3 regions of the Streptomyces sp. 17_S59 genome follow, and region 2 is predicted to be linked to each of the others. Evidence: riboswitches for the same ligand, from Rfam matches in the RefSeq annotation. Region 2 holds a riboswitch; each other region holds the start of a gene.
The links. A riboswitch is a leader RNA that binds a small molecule or an ion and turns the genes downstream of it on or off. The one in region 2 is predicted to bind cobalamin.
Positions count from the first base shown of each region.

Region 1: another riboswitch for cobalamin. It lies ahead of AC1Z4A_RS21570 (ribonucleoside-diphosphate reductase subunit alpha); the one in region 2 lies ahead of nicT (Nickel transporter NicT).
Region 3: another riboswitch for cobalamin. It lies ahead of metE (5-methyltetrahydropteroyltriglutamate--homocysteine S-methyltransferase); the one in region 2 lies ahead of nicT (Nickel transporter NicT).

Region 1 covers NZ_JBXOWD010000001.1:4,735,760-4,743,385, forward strand. The annotation lists gene AC1Z4A_RS21570 (ribonucleoside-diphosphate reductase subunit alpha) at 1-2,046, opposite strand, end outside; cobalamin riboswitch at 2,218-2,357, opposite strand; gene mctP (monocarboxylate uptake permease MctP) at 2,711-4,351, opposite strand; gene AC1Z4A_RS21580 (DUF3311 domain-containing protein) at 4,348-4,617, opposite strand; gene AC1Z4A_RS21585 (aspartate/glutamate racemase family protein) at 4,863-5,471, shown strand; gene AC1Z4A_RS21590 (hypothetical protein) at 5,482-6,123, opposite strand; gene AC1Z4A_RS21595 (Hsp70 family protein) at 6,161-7,626, opposite strand, start outside.
Region 2 covers NZ_JBXOWD010000001.1:6,356,095-6,363,720, forward strand. The annotation lists gene AC1Z4A_RS28765 (FAD-dependent monooxygenase) at 1-1,128, shown strand, start outside; cobalamin riboswitch at 1,198-1,415, shown strand; gene nicT (Nickel transporter NicT) at 1,445-2,578, shown strand; gene AC1Z4A_RS28775 (hypothetical protein) at 2,588-2,785, opposite strand; gene AC1Z4A_RS28780 (sensor histidine kinase) at 2,991-4,154, opposite strand; gene AC1Z4A_RS28785 (response regulator transcription factor) at 4,147-4,902, opposite strand; gene AC1Z4A_RS28790 (hypothetical protein) at 4,964-5,383, opposite strand; gene AC1Z4A_RS28795 (molybdopterin-dependent oxidoreductase) at 5,380-6,522, opposite strand; gene AC1Z4A_RS28800 (alpha/beta hydrolase) at 6,614-7,626, opposite strand, start outside.
Region 3 covers NZ_JBXOWD010000001.1:7,130,017-7,137,642, forward strand. The annotation lists gene AC1Z4A_RS32035 (cation-translocating P-type ATPase) at 1-1,090, shown strand, start outside; gene aceA (isocitrate lyase) at 1,382-2,674, shown strand; gene AC1Z4A_RS32045 (hypothetical protein) at 2,887-3,129, shown strand; cobalamin riboswitch at 3,227-3,369, shown strand; gene metE (5-methyltetrahydropteroyltriglutamate--homocysteine S-methyltransferase) at 3,541-5,865, shown strand; gene AC1Z4A_RS32055 (universal stress protein) at 5,988-6,872, shown strand; gene AC1Z4A_RS32060 (NHL repeat-containing protein) at 6,960-7,626, shown strand, end outside.

The DNA.
Region 1 (7,626 bases), 1.6 Mb from region 2:
GTCCTGGATCGAGCCGTTGGCCTCGGTCATGGCCTCGCGGGTGGCGCGGTCCCACACGCCGAGCTTCTTGAGGTCGTCCACCAGGTAGGTGTTGACCTGCAGGAACTCACCCGAGAGCGTCTCGCGCTTGAACAGGTTGGAGACCTGCGGCTCGATGCACTCGTACACGCCCGCGATGGAGGCGATGGTCGCCGTCGGGGCGATGGCGAGCAGCAGCGAGTTGCGCATGCCGACCTCGGCGATGCGGGCGCGCAGCGCCTCCCAGCGGTCCTCCCAGGCGGCGACGGCGTTGGGGTAGTGGTCCGGGTGCAGCACGCCGCGGGCGGTGCGGGTCGCGGACCAGGCCGGGTGCGGGCCGTGCCGCTCGGCGAGGTCGGCGGAGGCCTCGTACGCCGCGAGCATGATCCGCTCGGAGATCTTGGTGGACAGCTCCTTCGCCTCGGCCGAGTCGAAGGGCAGGCGCAGGCGGAAGAAGACGTCCTGCAGACCCATCAGGCCCAGGCCCACCGGGCGCCAGCGGCTGTTGGAGCTGCCGGCCTGCTCGGTCGGGTAGAAGTTGATGTCCACGACGCGGTCGAGGAAGGTGACGGCCGTACGGACCGTACGGTCGAGCTTCTCCCAGTCCAGCTCGCCGTCGGCACCGAGGTGCTGCGCGAGGTTGACCGAGCCCAGGTTGCAGACCGCGGTCTCGCCGTCGTCGGTGACCTCGAGGATCTCGGTGCAGAGGTTCGAGGAGTGGACGACCGCGCCCTTCTCGGCCGTCTGGTTGGCGGTGCGGTTGGCGGCGTCCTTGAAGGTCATCCAGCCGTTGCCGGTCTGCGCGAGGGTGCGCATCATCCGGGCGTACAGCACCCGCGCCGGGATGGTCTTGACGGCCTTGCCCTCGGCCTCGTACGTGCGGTACGCGGCGTCGAACTCGTCGCCGTAGAGGTCGACCAGGTCCGGGGTGTCGGCCGGGGAGAAGAGCGACCAGTCCGCGTCCGTCTCGACACGGCGCATGAACTCGTCCGGGATCCAGTGCGCGATGTTGAGGTTGTGGGTGCGGCGGGCCTCCTCACCGGTGTTGTCGCGGAGCTCCAGGAACTCCTCGATGTCGGCGTGCCAGGTCTCCAGGTAGACACAGGCGGCGCCCTTGCGGCGGCCGCCCTGGTTCACGGCGGCGACGGAGGCGTCGAGGGTGCGCAGGAACGGCACGATGCCGTTGGAGTGACCGTTGGTGCCCCGGATCAGCGAGCCGCGCGAGCGGATGCGCGAGTACGACAGCCCGATGCCGCCCGCGTGCTTCGACAGACGCGCCACCTGGTGGTAGCGGTCGTAGATCGAGTCCAGCTCGTCCAGCGGGGAGTCCAGCAGGTAGCAGGACGACATCTGCGGGTGACGGGTGCCGGAGTTGAAGAGCGTGGGGGAGGAGGGCAGGTACGAGAGGGTGCTCGTCAGCCGGTACAGCTCCGCGACGTCCTCCAGGGCCCGCTCCGAGTGGTCCTCGGCGAGGCCGCAGGCGACGCGCAGCAGGAAGTGCTGCGGGGTCTCGATCACGTCGCGGTGGATCGGGTGGCGCAGCAGGTAGCGGCTGTGCAGGGTGCGCAGGCCGAAGTAGCCGAAGCGGTCGTCGGCGCCGTCGATCAGGGCCTGGTCGACCAGGGCGTCGAGGCGCTCGGCGTGGGTGGCCACGAACGCGGCGGTCTCGTCCGCGATGAGGCCCTCGCGGTGGCCGACGGCGACCGAGGCGGAGAAGGACGTCGCACCCTGGCCGGCCGCCTCCTCGGCGATGGCGCGGGTGAGCAGACGGGCGGCGAGCTTGGAGTACTCGGGCTCCTCGGCGATCAGGCCGGCGGCCGCCTCGGTGGCGAGGGAGCGCAGCTCCGCCTCGTCCGCAGCCGCGCTGCGGCCGCGCAGGGCGGCGGCGGCGACCTTGCCCGGGTCGGTGGCGGGCAGATCGGCGGTGAGGTCGGTCAGGGCGCGCAGCAGCGCGGTCCCGGGGCCGTCGGTCGCTTCCGTGTTCGCTGAGACGGGACCTGAGAATGGATCCGCGGGCGCGATGGTCACGGTGGGGCTCTCCCTCGCTCGGTCGGGTGGGCCGCTCGGGAGTGCTCGACGGTCGCATACGGGCATGCCTGTCTCCTGGGTGTGCCAGGGCATGCCTCGTAGGCGTCCGCCGGCCCAACCCGCGAGGCCCGGACGAATTCAACGCCCATGGCCGAGCCGGGGCAGGCTCGGGTGGTGGGCGCGCTGTCCGCAGGTCGTCGGACTTCAGGTGCACTGGGTATATGCGCACACATACACCGTTGCGGGACAGTTCCGGATTTCCACCGGATTCCCCTGCGACGACAGCGGAGACGAGCATACATCTAGTGCTGGGCTCCGGAGGCACCCCCACATGTTGTGTCGGGCCGTCATGAAGCGGTTGCGGAATGTGCTATCGGGGTGCTGCGGTGGGGTGTTGGGGGCGGCGCGCCGCGGGGCCTGGGAGGGGGCGTGAGGGGCCCTGGGAGGGGGGCTCGGGCGACGGGTCCGGGAGGGGTGTCCCGGGGCCGCGAGGAGGTCGCTGCGGCGTTCTCCCGACGCCTCCGTGATCGGCCCGGGGAGCGCCGAACGCCGGACGGACTGGATCATTCCAGCCTGTCCGGCGTTCCGGGACGAACGGTATTTGTCTGACGACATTTCTCTGGACGAAGCCCCCGGCTCGGGGAGCGGGTGCGGGCTGCGCCCCTCAGTGCGCCGCGGGCGCCCCCGCCGTGGCCGGGGGAAGCTCCGGCTCGACGCCCGGGTCGCCCGCGTCGGCCGTGTAGTCCGACGGCTTCGTCTGGTCCACGCCGTCCGGCGCGCCCACCGCCTTGAGGACAAAAGTCATGATCACGACTACGAGGACATTGAACACAAAAGCCGTAAGTCCGATGTAGCCCTTCTCCCCGATCAGCGGGATCACGTTCGTGTTGCCGAAGTGGTCCTGCGTCGCGCTCGGCGTCTCGTACGCCCGCCATGTGCCGTACGCCATGCCCGCCACCCAGCCGGCCAGCAGCGCCCAGCGGTGGAACCAGCGGGTGAAGAGGCCGCCGACCAGGGCAGGGACGGTCTGGAGGATCCAGATGCCGCCGAGCAGCTGGAAGTTGATGGCGACCGTTTTGTCCATGGTGAGGACGAAGGCCAGCGCGCCCACCTTCACCAGCAGCGACGCCAGCTTGGAGACCTTCGCCTCGTGCTCCGGCGAGGCGTCCGGCCTGATGAAGTCCTTGTAGATGTTGCGCGTGAAGAGATTCGCCGCTGCAATCGACATGATCGCCGCCGGGACCAGCGCCCCGATGCCGATCGCGGCGAAGGCCACGCCCGTGAACCAGTCGGGGAACATGTCCTCGAACAGCTGGGGGATCGCCAGCTGGCCGTTCTTGACCTTCACCCCGGCCGCGATGGCCATGAACCCCAGCATCGCCAGGAGCCCCAGCATCAGGGAGTACAGCGGCAGGATGGTGGTGTTGCGCCGGATGACGTTGCGGCCCTTGCTGGAGAGGACGGCCGTCACCGAGTGCGGATAGAGGAAGAGCGCCATCGCCGAGCCGAGCGCGAGCGACGCGTACGCCCACTGCGCCTGCGGGCCGGTGGCCAGGGAGCCGCGGGGCTTGCCGGTGGCGGGGTTCTTGGCGGAGAGGGCCTCGCCCGCCTTCGCGAAGATGTGGTCGAAGCCGCCGAGCCTGATCGGGATGTAGATGATCGCCACGATGATGACGATGTAGATCAGGGCGTCCTTCACGAATGCGATCAGTGCGGGGGCGCGCAGGCCGGACGAGTAGGTGTAGGCCGCGAGCACGCCGAAGGCGATGAGCAGGGGCAGGTCCTTCACGAACCAGTTCGCGTCCGCCCCGCCGCCGACGCCCATCACATCGAGCACCGCCTGGATGCCGACCAATTGCAGCGCTATGTACGGCATGGTCGCGAGGATGCCGGTCAGCGCGAGCGCGAGCGACAGCCCCCGGGAGCCGAAGCGGCCCCGGACGAAGTCGGACGAGGTGACGTACCCGTGCCGGTGGGACACCGACCACAGGCGGGGCAGGAAGGTGAAGACCAGCGGGTAGCACAGGATCGTGTACGGCACGGCGAAGAAGCCGGCCGCACCGCCCGCGTAGATGGCCGCCGGCACGGCCACGAAGGTGTACGCGGTGTAGAGGTCGCCGCCGAGCAGGAACCAGGTCACCCAAGTGCCGAAGGAACGGCCGCCCAGCCCCCACTCGTCGAGGCTGTCAATGTTTTCTGCGGTCCCGGCCCGCCGCCACTTCGCAGCCATGAAGCCCATGACCGTGACGGCGAGGAAGAAGAAGATGAAGACGGCGAGAGCCACGCCGTTGACGCCGTCCTTCACCGCTGCTCACCACCCCTGCGCAGACGCTCGTGCCGTCGCACGATCAGGTAGGCCACGACCGTGAGCAGCGTCGATATGACGACCCACAGCATCTGGTACCAGTAGAAGAAGGGGATGCCGATCAAGGACGGCGTGAGCCGGGCGTAGGAGCCGACCCACAGCATCGCCACGAACGGTATGGCCAGGCATACGCCCGCGACGACCAGGGGCACGGTCACCACCGGTTTGCGGCTGGACTCGGGTGTTTGCTCGGGTGGTTCCGACATGCGGTGGCTCCGTCCCTGCGCGATCACTTGCGTAATGCGCAGGAAATCTAGGGGAGGGAGCCTCCGGACGTCACCCCCCATCCGCATATCGGAATGGCAACGCTGGTGCGGCGACGGCGGGAAGGAACACCACGAAGCACCCGGGCATCCTGGCTCACAGCGCGGAGGGAGCGGCGCTCTGCTTCCGGACCTTCTGCCGTGAGGGATTCGCGGAACTCGGTCCCCATGAACACCCCGACGTGACAATGGACTTCATCGCCCTGGCCCGCAGCATGCCCGCCTTGGACGAGAGAGACCACGACGCCATCCGCTCCACCCTTGCCGAGAGCGTGCGCCGGCTCGCCCGGGCCGGTGCTGACTTCTTCGTCTGCCCGGACAACACCGCCCATCAGGCACTTGAACGGCCCGGCCCGGAACTCGCCTTTCCCGGCCTGCACATCGCCGAGGTCATCGCCGACCGCGCGGCGCGCGAAGGGTACGGGCGAGTGGGCGTGCTGGGTACGCGCTATCTGATGGACGGACCGGTGTACCGGAGGGCGTTCGCCGGGCGGGGGATCGCCGCGGAGGTTGCGGACGCGGACGACCGGCGGATCGTCAACGAGGTCATCTTCGCCGAGCTGCTGAACGGCGTGTTCACCGAGACCTCCCGTCGGGAGTACGTACGCATCATCGAACAGCTGGCCGCGCGCGGCTGTGACGCGGTCGCCCTCGCCTGTACGGAGATCCCGCTCCTGGTGGCCCCGGAGGTGTCGCCGCTGCCCACGCTGGACTCGACGCGGCTGCTGGCATGCGCCGCATTCGAGGTCGCCGTCGGGCAGCGGGCCCTGCCGACGTGGCGGGGCGGGCCGGTGTGAGTCGGGGTGCTCAGTGCGCTTGCTCCACGGGGCAGTCCGTGAACACCTGCTGCAGCATGAAGCGCTCACCGTCTGCCAAGTAGCCCGGCACGACCACGAAGCTGACGTCCGAGGCTGGGTCGCAGCTCGACCAGACGCGCTGAGTCGATTCGTCAACGGGGAAGCCCGGGTCACAGTCGTAGTCCCAGACGAATTCAATACCGCGCGTCTTGGCCGAGCCCAGAATTTTCTTGGCCTGAAGGGCGGCCTGCCCGGCGGCGCGCCAGCAGTCGTCATCCTTCCGCGCCTTCAGTGTTCTGCGCACACGCCGCAAGTCTATTTCCGCTGGGCCCAGATACGATACGCACAGGGTACCTACCAACTCGGCAATCTGACGCCGCGAATCCTTGCCCCCTCTCTTGCGAGAACCCAAATAGGCAAGCTTCACCAGCTTTTGGCTCACAAATACGTCGATTTCCTCGGCGAGGGAACGGTGCATTTCGTCCTGGGCGCCCGTCAGGTCATCTCTGGAGTGTGTCAGGTGAGCCAGTAGGGCGTGGAGCTTTTCATCCAGTTCCGCGACCCGTGAGCTGACCTCGCCGAGTTGCTTCAGAGTATGGTCCAGCTTCCGGTCCATCTGTTCCAGGGTTGCTTGGTGATTCTCGCCGTTCATTTCGTTGGTCTCCCTCTGTTGGCTGTGTGAGCGGTCGTTACTCAGCCGGTGTAAAACTGACATGCGCCATCGTGACCTCTTTGGTTTCCTTAACCAATGCGGAGACCTTGATCTCGACCTCACCAAACCTCATGGAGAGGCTTACTGACCTCTGTTCGAGTGGCAGATGCATCACTCTAGAGAGGTCGACCTTCACCTCACCGATCTCTTGGCAATCCGCGTCCGTCACATATATGGGGTTCTTTGAGGCCGTTCTATAGAGGGTAAATCCCAGAGTCCTTTGATCCGAGTGGAGAGGGGTGAACGAGTCTGCGACTTCCTCGTCAACAGGGACGCTCTGCCCGGCTGCCACAAATGTGCTGAACCGGTTTTTACACCTCACCCTGCCGTCTTCCAGAGTGATTCTGTACTCTTCGGGGTCGATGCCTTCTCTGAAAGCCGAAGCCGCATTGCACCCGTAGGTGTATTTGGTGCGCCGAGATTTGGTCTGCGGGTCGTAGGTGTAGTGCACGGCGCCCAACAGCACAGCCAGATGCGGGTCGGGTGGTATCAGGATGTCGGCCCGGTCCGCCAGGTGTTCCCGGAGCCTTTCCTGCAGGTAAGGGGAGTTCCCGAACCCGCCGACCAGGATGACCAGTTCCCGGCCAGGCGCGTTCCGCCGCTGTGCCCGCATCTCGGCCAGTTGCTTGTCCACGAGCGCGAGGATGCTGGGGACGACGGATTCGAAAACATCCCGTGCCTCGTCGGAGGTCACGACGATGGCGTCCGTAATACCGCCCTGCTGATCTCCCAGCGCCGCTCGCTCCTCCTCGCTCAGCAGGACATAGATCGCGGCTGGCAACTGGAGAAAGGTGTCATCCGTATCCGAGGCGGTGACGTTCATCTTGGCTTTCTCCCAGGAATTCAGGAGTTCCAAGAGGGCGGAAGGGGCCTCCGACTGGATTCTCTCGATGACGTCGAAAGATCCCAGGCGTTTGGTGAGGATCCTTTCCAAGAAAGCTTGGTTGACGTACTCCGATCCGTACTTACCGCCGCACTCTCGACCGATTTCTTCGAGCCGGTTTCTGTCGTCGGTCCGATAGGCGGTGATGTCGATCGTCCCGCCGCCGCAGTCGGCGACCAGGAAACGCGACCCCTTGGTCATCAGGCTTGCTCGCCGCCCACTGGCACGGACCGTCCTGACCCCGGAAACCCGCGCGTGATAGGCGGCAGCCTCGGGCTCGATCACAAGCTGCAGACGCTTCTCGTCCTCGGGGAGCCCGGCAGCCACGGCTGCCTCCCTCATCAGCTGCTTCTGGTAGTCGTCCCAGATGGCCGGAACGGTGAGGCACCAGCGGACCTCGTCGCTCGAGTATCCGCTCTTCTCGATCTCTTCCATCGCGGCTGAGTAGATTTTTTCGAGGTACGCCGTGACCAGCTCCCTCGATCTTTCCGGTGAGAATTTTCCGCCGCTGATCTCTTCCGTACCGAGGCCCTTTCCTGAGGCGAGCGACATCTTGAAGC
Region 2 (7,626 bases):
GAGCGGGCGGCCGGCGCGCTCCAGGACCGGGGCGTCGGCCTCGCGATCCACAACGACCGCTACGCCGAGCTGGAGGCGGCCGGATATGCCGACGCCGCCATGCCATGGGTGCCCCTCACCCGGCGCACCTGGATCACCCGCGACGGCGAGGAGCGCGCCGGACGACGGCTGGGAGCCGTGCCGTTCCCCTTCCGCTCCTACAACTGGGGCGCTCTGTGGCAGGAGTTACGCGCACGCATCCCCGCGTCGGTCGAGTACCGCCAGGGCGCGGCCGTCGAACGGGTCCTGCCCGAGCCGGACGGGGTCACGCTGTGCCTCGCCGACGGGACGACGGACCGCTGCGACCTGGTCGTCGGCGCGGACGGCTACCGCTCGGTGGTACGGGCGGCCACGAGCGCCACCGCGCCCGCCTACGCCGGCTACCCGGCCTGGCGCGGCACCGTGCCCGCCGAGGCGCTGCCGGAGCCGCGCTCCGCCTGGCCCGAGGGCGAGGCCGCGAACATCGCCTTCCCCGGCGGCCACATGATCGTCTACCGCATCCCCGGCCCGGGCGGCACGGGCGTCTCCGCCAACTGGGTGCTGTACACCTCCGCGCCGCCCGGCACCGCAGCGGCCCTCCGCGACCCGACGAGCCTGCCGCCGGGCAGGGTCACCGACGACCTGCTGGCCCACCGGGCCGCCGTGACCGAACGCTGCTTCCCGCCCTACTGGCGGGACTTCGTCGCCTGCACGCCCCGGTCCACGGCCGCCGTCCAGCCCCTGTACGACCTGGCCGTGCCGCACTACGGCGAGGGCCGCATCGTGCTCGCCGGGGACGCGGCCGCCGTGGCCCGCCCCCACACCGGCAGCGGCGCCGCCAAGGCGCTGCAGGACGCCACGGTCCTGGAACGCGTCCTGCGGTCCGCCGGCACCTGGGCGGAGGCGGTGCAGGCGTACGACGCCGAACGCACCCCGAGCGGCCGGGCCCTGGTCCGGCTCGCGCGCCGGCTCGGCCGGGCGCAGGTCCTGGCGACGCCCGACTGGCACACCATGGACCAGGCCGCCCTGGAGCGGTGGTGGCGGGAGGCGTCCGACGGCGAGCGCGGCTTCGGCGGCGAGCGCCTCGGCGCCCCGACCGGCCCCTCCTGACGTGCACGGACGGCTTCCTGCGAAGAAGTGGCACTTGCCACTCTTTTCCCCCGGCGGCGGGCCGGGACGTTAAGGTGGCCCGGCCGTGGTGATCGGGAAGACCGGTGCGGACCCTCGTGGTCCTATTCCGGAGCGGCCCTCGCCACTGTGACCGGGGAGTTACCGTCCCGGCCGCGTGCCCCACCCACGGGCGCGCGGAGCCACTGGCGCCGTCCGGCTGCCGGGAAGGCGGGACGGTCGCGTGTGTACCCGTAAGCCAGGAGACCGGCCACGGCATCTCACAGAACATCCACGAGGTGCTGGAGCGTGACCCCGAATGACCCTGCCCACCCCCACCCCCACCACCGGCAGTTCTGCCGGAACTGAGCCCTCCGCGCTGCCCGCCTTCCGCTGGCAGCGCCAGGACACGATACGGACCGCCGGCCTGCTGGCCGTCGTAGCCGCCCTGCACGTCGTCGCCTTCGGCGTGCTCTTCCTGCTCGTCGTCCCCCACCACTACACCGTCGACTCCAAGGTCTTCGGTGTCGGCCTCGGCGTCACGGCCTACACCCTCGGCATGCGGCACGCCTTCGACGCCGACCACATCGCCGCGATCGACAACACCACCCGCAAGCTGATGGCCGACGGCAAGCGCCCGGTGTCGGTCGGCTTCTGGTTCGCCCTCGGGCACTCCAGCGTCGTCGTCCTCCTGACGCTGCTGGTGGCCGGCGGCACCCGGCTGGCCGGGACGCTGATGGACGAGGAGTCCACCACCCACCAGACCCTCGGCGTGGTCGGCACCACCGTCTCCGGCGGCTTCCTCTACCTCATCGCCGCCCTCAACCTCGTCGCCCTCGCTGGCATTCTGCGGGTCTTCCGCGCGATGCGCCAGGGCCGCTTCGACGAGGCGGAGCTGGAGGAGCACCTGGACTCGCGGGGCTTCATGAACCGCATCCTCGGCCGGCTCACCCGGTCCGTCTCCCGGCCCGGGCAGATGTACCCGCTCGGCTTCCTCTTCGGCCTCGGCTTCGACACCGCGACCGAGGTCACGCTGATGGTGATGGCGGGCAGCGGGGCCGCGGCCGGCCTGCCCTGGTACGCGGTCCTGTGCCTGCCGCTGCTGTTCGCCGCCGGAATGAGCCTGTTCGACACGCTCGACGGCACGTTCATGAACTTCGCCTACCAGTGGGCGTTCTCCAACCCCGTCCGCAAGGTCTACTACAACCTCACCATCACCGGCCTGTCCATCGCCGTGGCCTTCCTCATCGGCACGATCGAGCTGGTCGGGGTCCTGCACGAGAAGATGGACCTGACGGATCCGGTGACCGGCTGGATCGCCGGACTCGACCTCGACAACGTCGGGTTCGTCATCGTCGGGCTGTTCGTGGTGGTGTGGGCGGCCGCGCTCGCCTACTGGCGCATCGCCAAGGTCGAGGACCGCTGGGCGGTGCGTGCCTCTGCCCGCCGCTAGGGCCGTGCGTTAGGGCCGGGCGCAGCCGCGGGTCGCGCACTCCTTGCGCACGCTGATGACGGGGAGCTTGTTGCCCGCGGACTCCTCGCTGACGACGACGGGGGACGGGCCGCCGCAGGTGAGGCACGTACGCGACGAGGGGTCCCGCTCCCGGTCGATCGTTGCGGCGATCCTGCGCAGTGGGTCGGCGGTGTCGTCGTCGGGCATGGGCCATCCCGTTCGCTTCGGCGGTTCCCGCTCCGCGCGGCCGGAGGGGTGGGTGCATCGTGGCGCACGACGCGTGATCACGTCAGCGGGTTGGGGGGTGACCACCCTTTGGGTGGGGGGTCTTTCCCCCACCCCGCCCCTTCCCGCAGCTTCCGATATGCGGCTCCGCCGCAGGGCGGGGGCTCCGCCCCCGGACCCCCGCTCCTCAAACGCCGGAGGGGCTGAAATTGCCCCCTGGTTCGGGAAAGGGCGGGATCGGGGAAAACTCCAGCGGCAGCACCACCTCGAAGCGGCACCCGCCCCCAACGTTCCGCACCGACACCGCACCCCCATGCGCCTCCACGATCCCGCGCACAATCGCCAGCCCCAACCCCGCACCCCCCGTCCGCGTCCGCGCCTCCGACCCCCGCCACCCCGTGTCGAACACCCGCGGAAGGTCCTCCTCCGGGATGCCGCCGCAGCCGTCCGTGACGGAGAGGACGACCGTGTCCTCCTCCTGCCGCGCGGCCACCGTCACCGTCCCGTCGGCCGGCGTCCGGCGCACCGCGTTGACCAGCAGATTGCCCAGCACTCGCGTCATCTCCCCGCCGTCCGCCTCGACCGGTACCGCGTCGACGCCGTCGCCCGTCAGCCGGACGCCGCGCTCGCGGGCCAGCGGGCCGACCCCGGCCAGGGCGTCGTCCACCAGGTCGTACGCCGAGATCCGGGCCGGGTTCAGCGGCAGCGCCCCCGCGTGGATGCGGGACAGCTCGAACAGGTCGCCGACCATGGAGTCGATACGGTCCACTTCGGTGCGGATGCGGCGGAGGTAGCGCGCGGGGTCCTCGGCCACGCCGTCCTCCAGTGCCTCGGACATCGCCCGCAGCCCGGCCAGCGGGGTGCGCAGGTCGTGCGAGATCCAGGCGACCAGCTCGCGGCGCGAGGCGTCGAGGGCACGTTCGCGCTCCCGGGACTCGGCGAGCCGGGCCCCGGTCGCGGCCAGCTCGCGGGAGAGCGCGTCGAGTTCGGCCGTGGCCCCGCCGCCGGGGGCCGCGAACGTGCCGTCCTCGCCGAAGGAACGGGCGGCGCGCGTCAGGGCGTTGCTGCGGGCCACCACCCAGCGGCCGAGCAGCAGCGCCGTCGCGAGCGAGACCACGGCGGCCATCGCGCACACCGTCGTGACGACGGTCAGGTCGTGCGCGGAGAGGAACATGGCCCGGGCCACGGCCAGCGTCCCGGCCAGCATCGCGGTCACCGACACCACGGCCACCACGGCCAGGGACACCGCGACCGACCGGCGGCGCAGCACCCGCAGGGCAACGGCCCCCAGCAGCCCGGCCGCCACGGCGCCGAGCAGGGCGTAGCAGGCGATCAGCAGCACGTCACGCACGGCCGTCCGGCCCCGTTCCGTCCGTCCCTGCTCCGTCCGCCGCGGGCGGGTCGAAGCGGTAGCCGACGCCCCACACCGTCCGGATCAGGCTGGGCCGGGCCGGGTCGTCCTCGACCTTGGCCCGCAGCCGCCGCACGTGCACCGTGACGGTGGACACGTCCCCGAATTCCCAGCCCCACACCTCGCGCATCAGTTCCTCGCGCCCGCAGGCCCGCCCGGGGTGCCGCAGCAGGAACGCCAGCAGGTCGAACTCGCGCACGGTAAGGGCCAGTTCGGTGCCGTCCCTGGTGGCGCGCCGGGACGCCGGATCCAGGGTCAGGCCGGCGGCCCGCAGCGGGGGCGCCGCCCCCGGACCGGCCGCCCCGGCCGCGCGGGCGCGGCGCAGCACGGCCGCCACGCGCAGCACCAGCTCCCGGGGCGAGAAGGGCTTGGTGACGTAGTCGTCGGCGCCGACCTCCAGGCCCAGGATGCGGTCCTCCTCGTCGCCGCGCGCGGTGAGCATGACGACCGGCACCGGACCGTGCTCGCGCAGCCTGCGGCAGACCTCCAGGCCGTCCATGCCGGGCAGCATCAGGTCGAGGACGACGAGATCGGGCCGCGCGGCCGTGGCCCGGTCCAGCGCGGCGGGACCGTCGGCGGCCCGGTCGACGGTGAAGCCCGCCCGGCCGAGATAGCCGGCCACGACCTCGGCGACGGTGGGGTCGTCGTCGACCACGAGCACACGGGCGGGGGGTGTCTGCTGCTGCATCCCGCAAGCCTCGCATCCTCGCGGGGAAACACCGTCCCGCCGGGGGAGGGGAGAGGGGGTGTCAGCTGCGCGCGCGGCGCCGCCGCACCCGCCGCCACCACCGCACGCCGACCAGCCCCGCCGCCACCGCGAACGTCGCCCCCATCGTGAGCACCCAGTTGCGCGGGTAGTCCAGCGGCAGCACCGAGGGGTTCTGGGTGGCGCCCGGCCGCAGCAGCGCGGGCGAGGCGACGGCCGTCAGACAGGCCGCCACCAGCAGCGTGCCCCGCACCACGCGCCGGGCGGGCAGCCGGGAGACGGCGATGCCCGCCGCCAGTGTCAGCGGCGCCACCAGGCCGTCGTGGACGATCAGCGGCCCGATCATCCACCGCCCCACGGACCAGGGGTAGTGCGTGCCGCCCTTCCCGAACAGCAGCGAGTAGACGCCCACCCCCATGATGACGATGCCCAGCGCCCCGAAGGCGGTCCGCAGCGGTGTCACAGCACCTCCAGCGACGAGATCCACTTCGTCTGCAGCACCCCGGGCCGGTTGGGGGCGATGATGCGCGCGGGGTAGCCGTGGTCGTAGGACAGCTCCTCGCCGTTGAGGCGCAGCGCGAGCAGCGTGAGCGGGTCGCGCGCATGGGTGTGGGCCATGGTCGTCACCCGGTGGTTGCCGTCCTGCTCCAGCGAGGTCACCCGGATCCGGACGTCGGCGGGCGCGCCCGCCCGGTCCAGCAGGTCCCGTACGCGGACGCCCGTCCAGACAGCCGTCTTGCTCCACCCTTCGACGCAGGCGATCGACAGTGTCGCCGTCTGCTGCGGCAGCGCGCGCAGCTCGTCCAGCGTCAGCTCGTACGGGCGCGGACCGTCGACCCGCAGCCGCCAGTTGCGCACCATCTCCTCGGTCACGCCCGCGAGGGCGGCGGTCCGGGTGACGGGGAGGCCCTGCGGGCCCCGGTCCGGGTGGCGGGGCGCCAGCAGGTCCAGCCGGGCCAGCGGGGGGAAGGCCTGGCCGACCGTCGTGACGGTCACCGCGGCCACCGCCGTGCCCACCGAGGCCAGCAGCGCACGTCGGTCGGCGTTGTCCTCGGCCCAGCGCTCGGGATCGGCCAGCGCACGGCGCCGCCAGTGCGCCCTGATCTGCGGTGCCTTGACGGCCAGGTGCAGGACCAGCGCCCCGAACAGCAGCCAGCCCACCGCGAAGTGCACCGGCACGAACGAGAACGGCCACGGGGACCACTGCGAGGTGTTGAGCAGCCCCGTGACAAGCTCGAAGAGGGCCGAGGCCCCCAGCACCAGCACCGACAGCCGCTCCAGCCCGTGCCCCATCGAGCGCAGGACGGGCCGTACGAACAGCCGCGGGTAGACCGTCCACAGCTTCGCCAGCAGCAGCGGGACCGCCGCGATGCCGCTCGCCACGTGCAGCCCCTGGCTCACGCGGTAGCCCCACACGGGGCGGCTGGGCAGGGAGTTCGCCAGGAAGGCGGGTGGCTGCTCCTGGTAATGGCTCATCAGCCCCGTCACGAAGCACACCGCGACCGCCAGCCCGAGCCAGCGGCCGATCGCCGTGGCCGTGCGGGCGTCGTGGAGCCTGCCCGAGAAGGCAGGGGCCGGAAAGGTCGGCAATGGGCGTTTCATGCCCCTATCACACCGCGCGCGGAGGCGGTAGGCGCGGATCGACACTTCACGAATGGCGGACGTCGGCAGACGGCAGCGGGCGTCACGGGCGTCAACGGACGCCGCCGCCCCTGCGGTCCGGCCCGGCCCCGGGCAGCCCGGGGCCCGCGCAGCGCACGTCCGCCCTCGGCACCGTGCCGTCCACCAGGTACGCCGCCACCGCATCGTCCACGCACGCGTTGCCCCGGCCGGCGAACACGCCGTGCGAGTAGTCGTCCTCCAGGGTCACCAGGCGGGAGCCGGGGAGGACGCGGCGCAGGGCACGGGCGCCCGCGAGCGGGCTGACCGGGTCGTGGGCCGAGGCCACCAGCAGCACCGGGGGTGCCGAGCGGCTGCCGAGGGCCGGGCGGTGCGCGGGGCGGTGGTGCCAGTACGCGCAGACAGCCGCCTCCAGGCCGGTCAGGACGGGCAGCGGGTCGAGCCGGCGCAGCCGGCGGATGCCGTCGACGACCTGCCCGGGGGTCGGGCCGGGCCCGTCGGCGCACTTCACGATGCGGTTCGCGGCCTCGTAGTTGCGGTTGCCCGGGGAGTCGAACGGCGCGGTCGGCCGCAGCCCGTCCACCGTGCCGTCGCGCAGGTACGCGGCCAGCCCGTCGCCCAGCCGCGCCCAGCGGTCCGTGTGGGCGAGGGCGCGGTAGACGGCGCGGTCGAACTCGGCCGGGCCGAAGCCGTGCACGGGGTGCTCGGCCAGTTCGGCACGGGCCTCCTCGTACGCCTCGCGGACCTCCGGGCCGTCGTCGCCGAGCCCGAAGCGGTCCTCGTGCGTGGCCAGCCAGCCGAACAGGACCGTGCGCTGCCGGAGCATGGCCTCCGCCTGGAGCAGATCGACGTCGAACCAGTCCCACGGGGGGACGACGCTGTCCAGCACCATGCGGCCGGTGCGCCGCGGGAACCGGGCCGTGTAGGCCGCGCCGAGGTAGCTGCCGTAGGAGACGCCGAGGAAGCTGACGCGCGGTTCGCCGAGCGCGGCGCGCAGGGCGTCCATGTCGCGGGCGGTGGCCTCGGTCGAGAGGTGGGGCAGGGCCGCGGCCCCGGCACCGGCCGCGCAGTCGGCGGCGAGCCGGC
Region 3 (7,626 bases), 770 kb from region 2:
CCGGGAGAGGGACCTGACCCTGCTCGGGCTGGTCGCGATCCTCGACCCGCCGAGGGAGGCGGCCGCGGGCACGGTCACGGCGTGCCGGGCGGCGGGCATCACTCCCGTGCTCGTCACCGGGGACCATCCGCTGACCGCCGAAGCCGTGGCCCGGCGGCTGGGCATCGCCTCCGCCCGGGACGAGGCCGTCACCGGCGAGGGGATCCGGCGCGGTACCGCAGGGGATCCCACGGCGGTGCGCGTGTTCGCCCGTACGACACCCGAGCAGAAGGTCGGCATCGTCGAGTCGTGGCGCCGGGCCGGGCACGTGGTGGCCATGACGGGCGACGGCGTCAACGACGGGCCGGCACTGCGCCGGGCGGACATCGGGGTGGCCATGGGCCGGCGCGGGACGGAGGTCGCCCGGCAGGCAGCCGACCTCGTCCTGGCCGACGACGACATCGGCACGGTCGTGGCCGCCGTCGAAGAGGGCCGCCGGGTCTACGCCAACGTACGGCGCTTCCTGCTCTACGCCCTGGCGGGCGGCAGCGCGGAGATCCTGGTCATGCTCACGGGCCCGGCCCTGGGCATGCCCCTGCCGCTGCTCCCGGCCCAGATCCTGTGGATCAACCTCCTCACCCACGGCCTGCCGGGCGTGGCGATCGGTGCCGAACCCACCGCCGGCGACTCGATGCACCGGCCGCCCAGGCCACCGGAGGAGAGCGTGCTGGGGGAGGGACTGTGGGCGCGCATCCTCGTGCTGGGCGTCCTCATCGCGGCGCTGACCCTGACCGTCGGGCACTGGGCCCACGACACGGGCCGCCCCTGGCAGACGCTGGTCTTCCTGGTCCTGGGCGCGACCCAGCTCGGCGTGGGCCTGGGGTCACGGGCCCGGCCCGGAACCCTGGCCAATCCCTTCCTCCTCCTGGCGCTGGCGGCCGCGCTGGCCCTGCAGATCGCAGGAGCGTACGTGCCGCTCCTGCGCGAACTGCTGGGCACCCGGCCCCCGGCCCTGCCCGACGCGGGCCTCGTGTGCGCCGCATTCGCGCTCGGGTACGCGGCGATGCGTCTGCAGGCGTGGCTGGTGCCGGAGGGCGGCGGGGGCCGGTGACGCCTCGTGGGAGACGGGCAGGCCCTCGTGCCACCCAACCGGCGTGCGTCTTCGCAGACTTGGCAGAACGTGCCCGGAAGATTCGCAACACTTGGCATGGAGCCACACTTGATGGCACTCAGTGCCACTGCCAGAGTCGTCGTGCGGCCCGCAGGCCCGGATTCCTCCGCTTCCGCTCACCACCGATGGCACTGCGGGCCGCACTCCGGGGGAAATTCCCTGCCCTTCACATGCCCGGCAGGAGCCCCGGACCCCCGACCACTGCTCCCACACCGATCCCAGGAGACAGTCATGGCACAGGCAGCGACGGGCAACCGGACGACCGCCGAGGACCTCGCCCGGCGGTGGGCGACCGACCCCCGCTGGCAGGGCATCGAGCGGACGTACAGCGCGGACGATGTGATCCGGCTGTCCGGCAGCGTCCGCGAGGAGCACACCCTTGCCCGCCGCGGGGCCGAGCGCCTGTGGCGGCAGCTGCACGAGCGCGACTACATCCACGCCCTCGGCGCGCTCACGGGCGGGCAGGCGGTGCAGATGGTCAAGGCCGGCCTCCAGGCGATCTACCTGTCCGGCTGGCAGGTCGCCGCCGACGCCAACCAGGCCGGGCACACCTACCCCGACCAGAGCCTCTATCCCGCCAACTCGGTGCCGCAGGTCGTGCGTCGCATCAACAACGCGCTGCTGCGGGCCGACCAGATCGCCACCGCCGAGGGCGCGGGTGACACCACCGACTGGCTGGCACCCATTGTCGCGGACGCCGAGGCGGGCTTCGGCGGCCCGCTCAACGCCTTCGAGCTGACCAAGGCGATGATCGCCGCGGGTGCGGCCGGCATCCACTACGAGGACCAGCTCGCCTCCGAGAAGAAGTGCGGCCACCTCGGCGGCAAGGTCCTCGTCCCCACCTCCCAGCACATCCGCACCCTCAACGCCGCCCGCCTCGCCGCCGACATCGCCGACGTGCCCACCCTCGTCGTCGCCCGTACGGACGCCCTGGCCGCCAACCTGCTGACCAGCGACGTGGACGAGACCGACGCGCAGTTCTGCACCGGGGAGCGCACGGCGGAGGGCTTCTACCAGGTGCGCAACGGCATGGCGCCCGTGATCGCCCGCGGCCTGGCCTACGCCCCGTACGCCGACCTCATCTGGGTGGAGACCGGCACCCCCGACCTGGCCCAGGCCCGCGAGTTCGCCGAGGCGCTCCACCACCGGTACCCCGGCAAGATGCTGGCCTACAACTGCTCGCCCTCCTTCAACTGGAAGGCCGCGCTGGACGACGACCAGATAGCCAAGTTCCAGCGGGAACTGGGCGCCATGGGCTACCGCTTCCAGTTCATCACCCTCGCCGGCTTCCACTCCCTCAACCACGGCATGTTCGACCTCGCCCGCGGCTACGCCGAGCACGGCATGACCGCCTACGTCGACCTCCAGGAGCGCGAGTTCGCCGCCCAGCAGCACGGCTTCACCGCCGTCAAGCACCAGCGGGAGGTCGGCACGGGCTACTTCGACCTCGTCTCCACCGCCGTCAACCCGGCCTCCTCGACCACCGCGCTGACCGGCTCCACCGAGGAGGAGCAGTTCCACTAGGAGCGCCCGCCCGCCTGGTTCACGTCCCTACGGAGGGCATCCGGCGTTCTTCACCACTGACGCCTACGCCCACCACCTCGTCCGGCAACGGCTTGGGGCCTGAGAGCCCGGCATGCCCTCAACCTGGGGGACGCAGCCGGTTCGCCACGGCGGGGCCGGACCGTCGTGGCGAACCGGGGCCGCCCGTGACGTGACTCGCGAAGGAGAGTTCCGTGCCCTGGCAGCCCAGTGCCCCGGACCCCGGGTCCCCCTGTCCGCCCCCGTCCGCTCACTGCGTCCTCCTCAAGCCCGGCGAGCTGTTCCTCGCAGCCCCGCCCGGGGTGAGCACCCGGGCGCACGTCCCCGACCTGGAACGGGTGGAGCAGCGCATCGGGATGGACGAGGTCGTCGAGGGGCTGCTGAGTGCTGCCCAGTGCCTCCGCCCCGGCGAGGACCTGTGTGACGCGGGTATGTGACCGACATATGAACAACCCTGTTCGAGAACGGGATTCTCCCTCTAGGGTGGCCGGTGCAGCCGGTTCGCCCCGTCCGCCAGGCGGGATGCGTCGCAAGAGGGAACCCGGTGGGAATCCGGGACTGCCCCGCAGCGGTGAGCGGGAACGACCGCCGTCATACGCACTGGGCCCGGGCGGGTCCGGGAAGCGACGGCCAGTAGGTGTCTGCCCCGGCAGACGTGCCCGCGAGTCCGAAGACCTGCCGCTGCCCGCGTGCGAGCGTTCGCGCGCGGCAATCCCGGTGACCTCGAGGGCGGGTCGGCGTACACGGCGGACGGGCACGCACGACGGTGGTGTCCCGGCCGGCCCGTCGTCCCTTCGCGCCCTCCTCGTGCACCGGGGTTCCGGAAGAAACTCGCGAAGGAGAGTTCCGTGACCAGCAAGTCCGCAGCCGCGGCAGCACGCGCCACCGTGCACGGCTACCCCCGCCAGGGCCAGGGCCGAGAGCTGAAGAAGGCGATCGAGGGCTACTGGAAGGGCCGCGTCACCGCCGACGCCCTCCGGGAGACGGCCGCCGCACTGCGCCGCACCAACTGGCGGCAGCTCGCCGACGCAGGCATCCACGAGGTGCCCACCGGCGACTTCTCGTACTACGACCACGTCCTGGACACCAGCGTCATGGTCGGCGCGATCCCCGCCCGGCACCGCGCGGCCGTCGAAGCCGACGCCCTGGACGGCTACTTCGCCATGGCCCGCGGCACCCAGGACGCGGCGCCGCTGGAGATGACCAAGTGGTTCGACACCAACTACCACTACCTGGTCCCGGAACTCGGCCCCGACACCGTCTTCACCACCGACTCCACCAAGCAGGTCGCCGAACTCGGGGAAGCCCTCGCCCTCGGCCTGGCCGCCCGCCCCGTCCTCGTCGGCCCGGTCACCTACCTCCTGCTGGCCAAGCCCGCGCCCGGCGTCGCCCCCGGCTTCGAGCCGCTGACCCTCCTCGACCGGCTCCTGCCCGTCTACGCGGAGGTGCTGGCCGACCTGCGGGCCGCCGGGGCCGAATGGGTCCAGCTCGACGAGCCCGCGCTGGTCCAGGACCGCACCCCGGCCGAGCTGAACGCCGCCGCCCGCGCCTACCGCGAGCTGGGCACCCTCGACGACCGCCCGAAACTGCTGGTCGCCTCCTACTTCGACCGCCTCGGCGAGGCCCTGCCCGTCCTGGCCAAGGCCCCCGTCGACGGCCTCGCCCTCGACTTCACCCGCTCCGCGGCCGCCAACCTCGACGACCTCGCGGCCGTCGGCGGGCTGCCCGGCAAGCGCCTGGTGGCCGGCGTGGTCAACGGGCGCAACGTGTGGATCAACGACTTCGAGAAGTCGCTGGCCACCCTGGGCACCCTCCTCGGCCTCGCCGACCGGGTCGACGTCGCCGCCTCCTGCTCCCTGCTGCACGTCCCCCTGGACGCCACGGCCGAGCGCGAGATCGACGGACAGATCGCCCGCTGGCTCTCCTTCGCCCGCCAGAAGGCCCACGAGGCCGTCACCCTCGCCAAGGGGCTCGCGCACGGCACCGGTGCCATCGCCGCCGAACTCGCCGCCAACCGCGCCGACCTCGCCTCCCGCGCGGGCTCGGCCATCACCCGGGACCCGGCGGTACGCGCCCGCACCTCCGCCGTCACCGACGCCGACGCACACCGCTCCCGGCCCTACGCCGAGCGCGCGGCGGCCCAGCGCGCCCACCTGGGGCTCCCGCCGCTGCCCACCACCACGATCGGCTCCTTCCCCCAGACGACCGAGCTGCGCACGGCGCGCGCCGACCTGCGCGCCGGACGCATCGGCACCCAGGCCTACGAGAAGCGCATCGAGGCGGAGATCGGCGAGGTCATCGCCTTCCAGGAGAAGACCGGCATCGACGTGCTGGTGCACGGCGAGCCCGAGCGCAACGACATGGTGCAGTACTTCGCCGAGCAGCTCGCCGGCTACCTGGCCACCCGGCACGGCTGGGTCCAGTCCTACGGCACCCGCTACGTCCGCCCGCCGATCCTCGCCGGCGACATCTCCCGCCCCGAGCCGATGACGGTCCGCTGGACCCGCTACGCCCAGTCGCTCACCGAGCGCCCGGTCAAGGGCATGCTCACCGGGCCCGTCACCATGCTCGCCTGGTCCTTCGTCCGCGACGACCAGCCGCTCGCCGATACCGCCCGGCAGGTGGCCCTCGCCCTGCGCGACGAGGTGAACGACCTGGAGGCCGCCGGGACACCGGTGATCCAGGTGGACGAGCCCGCCCTGCGCGAGACCCTCCCGCTGCGTGCCGCCGACCACGCGGCGTACCTCGCCTGGGCCACCGAGTCCTTCCGGCTCGCCACGAGCGGCGTCCGGCCGGACACCCAGATCCACACCCACATGTGCTACGCCGAGTTCGGCGACATCCTGACGGCCATCGACGACATCGACGCCGACGTCATCAGCCTGGAAGCCGCCCGCTCGCACATGCAGGTCACCGGCGAGCTGGCCACCGCCGGATACCCGCGCGAGGTCGGCCCCGGCGTCTACGACATCCACTCCCCGCGCGTCCCCACTGCCGCCGAGGCGGCGGACCTGCTGAGGAAGAGCCTGGCCGCGATCCCCGCCGACCGCTTGTGGGTCAACCCCGACTGCGGCCTGAAGACCCGCGGCTGGCCCGAGGTCCGCGCCTCCCTGGAGAACCTGGTGGCGGCGGCCCGTGCGGTGCGGAAGGAGCTGGACGGCACGGCCTCCTGACGCGTGGGCCCGGACCGGCGCTCCGGCGCCGGTCCGGGCCCCGGTCTGCGCCCGTGGCGCGGCAGCCGCCGAGGATGCACGCTGGAAGCGGAGGTCAGGCCAACACCGGAGGTGGTCTCCGGATGGATGTGAGCGCTGCGTCGGTGATCGCGGAGGTCTCCGACCACCCCCTCAGCAATCACGCCGTGCGCTGGGCGGCGGACGAGGCGGCCCTCCGGGGCATGCCCCTGCGGCTGGTGCACGTCCAGGCGGGGCCGGTGAGCACAGCCCCCGGCACGGCGCCCGGAAGCCGGGCCCACTCCTGGGCCACGCACCTCCACGCCCGGGGAGAAACCCTGCTGCGCGAAGCGCGCGACGAAGCCCTGCGCTGCCACCGGGAGCTGGACGTACGCACGGAACTGGCCTCCGGACGGCCGGCACGCGTGCTGCGCGAAGCGGCCGGGGCCGCGAGCCTCGTCGTGCTGGGCACGCCGCGGTATGCCGGAGCGTCCTCGTTGTTCGCTCCCCGGGACGAGGCCGACGCCTTGATCGGCCACGTTCCCTGCCCGGTCGTGCTCGTGCGGGAGCCTCCCTCCGGCGTGCCGGCCGATGCCCCGGTGGTGGTGGAAGCGGACGGCTCGCCATCGGCGGGCGCCGCCGTCGACCTGGCCTTCGAGGAGGCGTCCCTGCGCGGCATCGGCCTCGTCGCGATCGAGGTGCGCAAGCCCCGGGACGCGGGACGGAGCGACGTCCTGGAGGAAGCCCGGGTGGATATGGCGGAGTTGCTGGCGGGACGCCGCGACCGGTACCCGGGCGTCGAGGTCCGTCAGGAAGTGCTCACCGGCGATTCCGCGGCGATGCTCGCCTCGGCGGCCCGCCGCGCACGCTGCCTGGTGGTCGGCTCGCACAAGCGGGGCAGAGTGACGGACGCGCTGCTCGGATCGGCCATCGGCACCCTGATCCACGGCACGGACTGCCCCTTGCTCGTCGCACCGGCAGTGACGACAATCCATCGCCCACAAGGATGAATGCAGCAAATCCACCATCGGATAGTCGGTCAATACCGCTTTCATGGACCCGTCGCCGAGAAGCCGTACGAGTCCCGGGAGGACCGGTTGGACCGCCGTACGTTCCAGAGCCGGCTGTTTTCGCTGGGCAGCCTGACCGCTGCCGGGGCGCTGTTCGGAGCGCCGGGGAGAGCGGCGGCGGCCGGGCCGGGGCGGAGAGGAGCGGGGGCGCCGCCCCGGCGGTCGGTGGTGGAGTACGGGCTGCCGTTCGCCGAGGAGACGCACGAGATCGTCAAAATGCCGGGCAGGCCGGTGGTGTTGGTGTCCCAGATGTCCAACAGCCGTCTGGTGAAACTGACCCTGGACCCGCGCACCGAGCAGGTGACGGGTGCCGGGGCGTTCGCGCTGGGGCCGTCGGACGCGATGCTGCACGGGCTGGCGGTCTCGTCGCGCCATCCCGGGCGGATCTGGGCCACACACGAGGGCGGGAACCGGCTGTTGCTGGTGGACCCGCGGGCGGACACGCCGGATGCGGCGCCGCGCATCGAGCGGGAGATCGGCATTCCGGGCGGTGGCCGAGGGCCGCACTACGTCAATGAGTACGGCGACGTGCTGTGGGTGACGCTGAAGGGGAGCGACCAGGTCCTGGCGCTGGACCACACGCGTCCGGCGCGCCACCGGCTCTTCGCGGCGAGGCCCCATCCCATCTTCGCCGCACGCCACCCGGCGAGCGGCGACTTCTACGTCAGCCAGGACGGCGCGAGTTCGCTGCTGC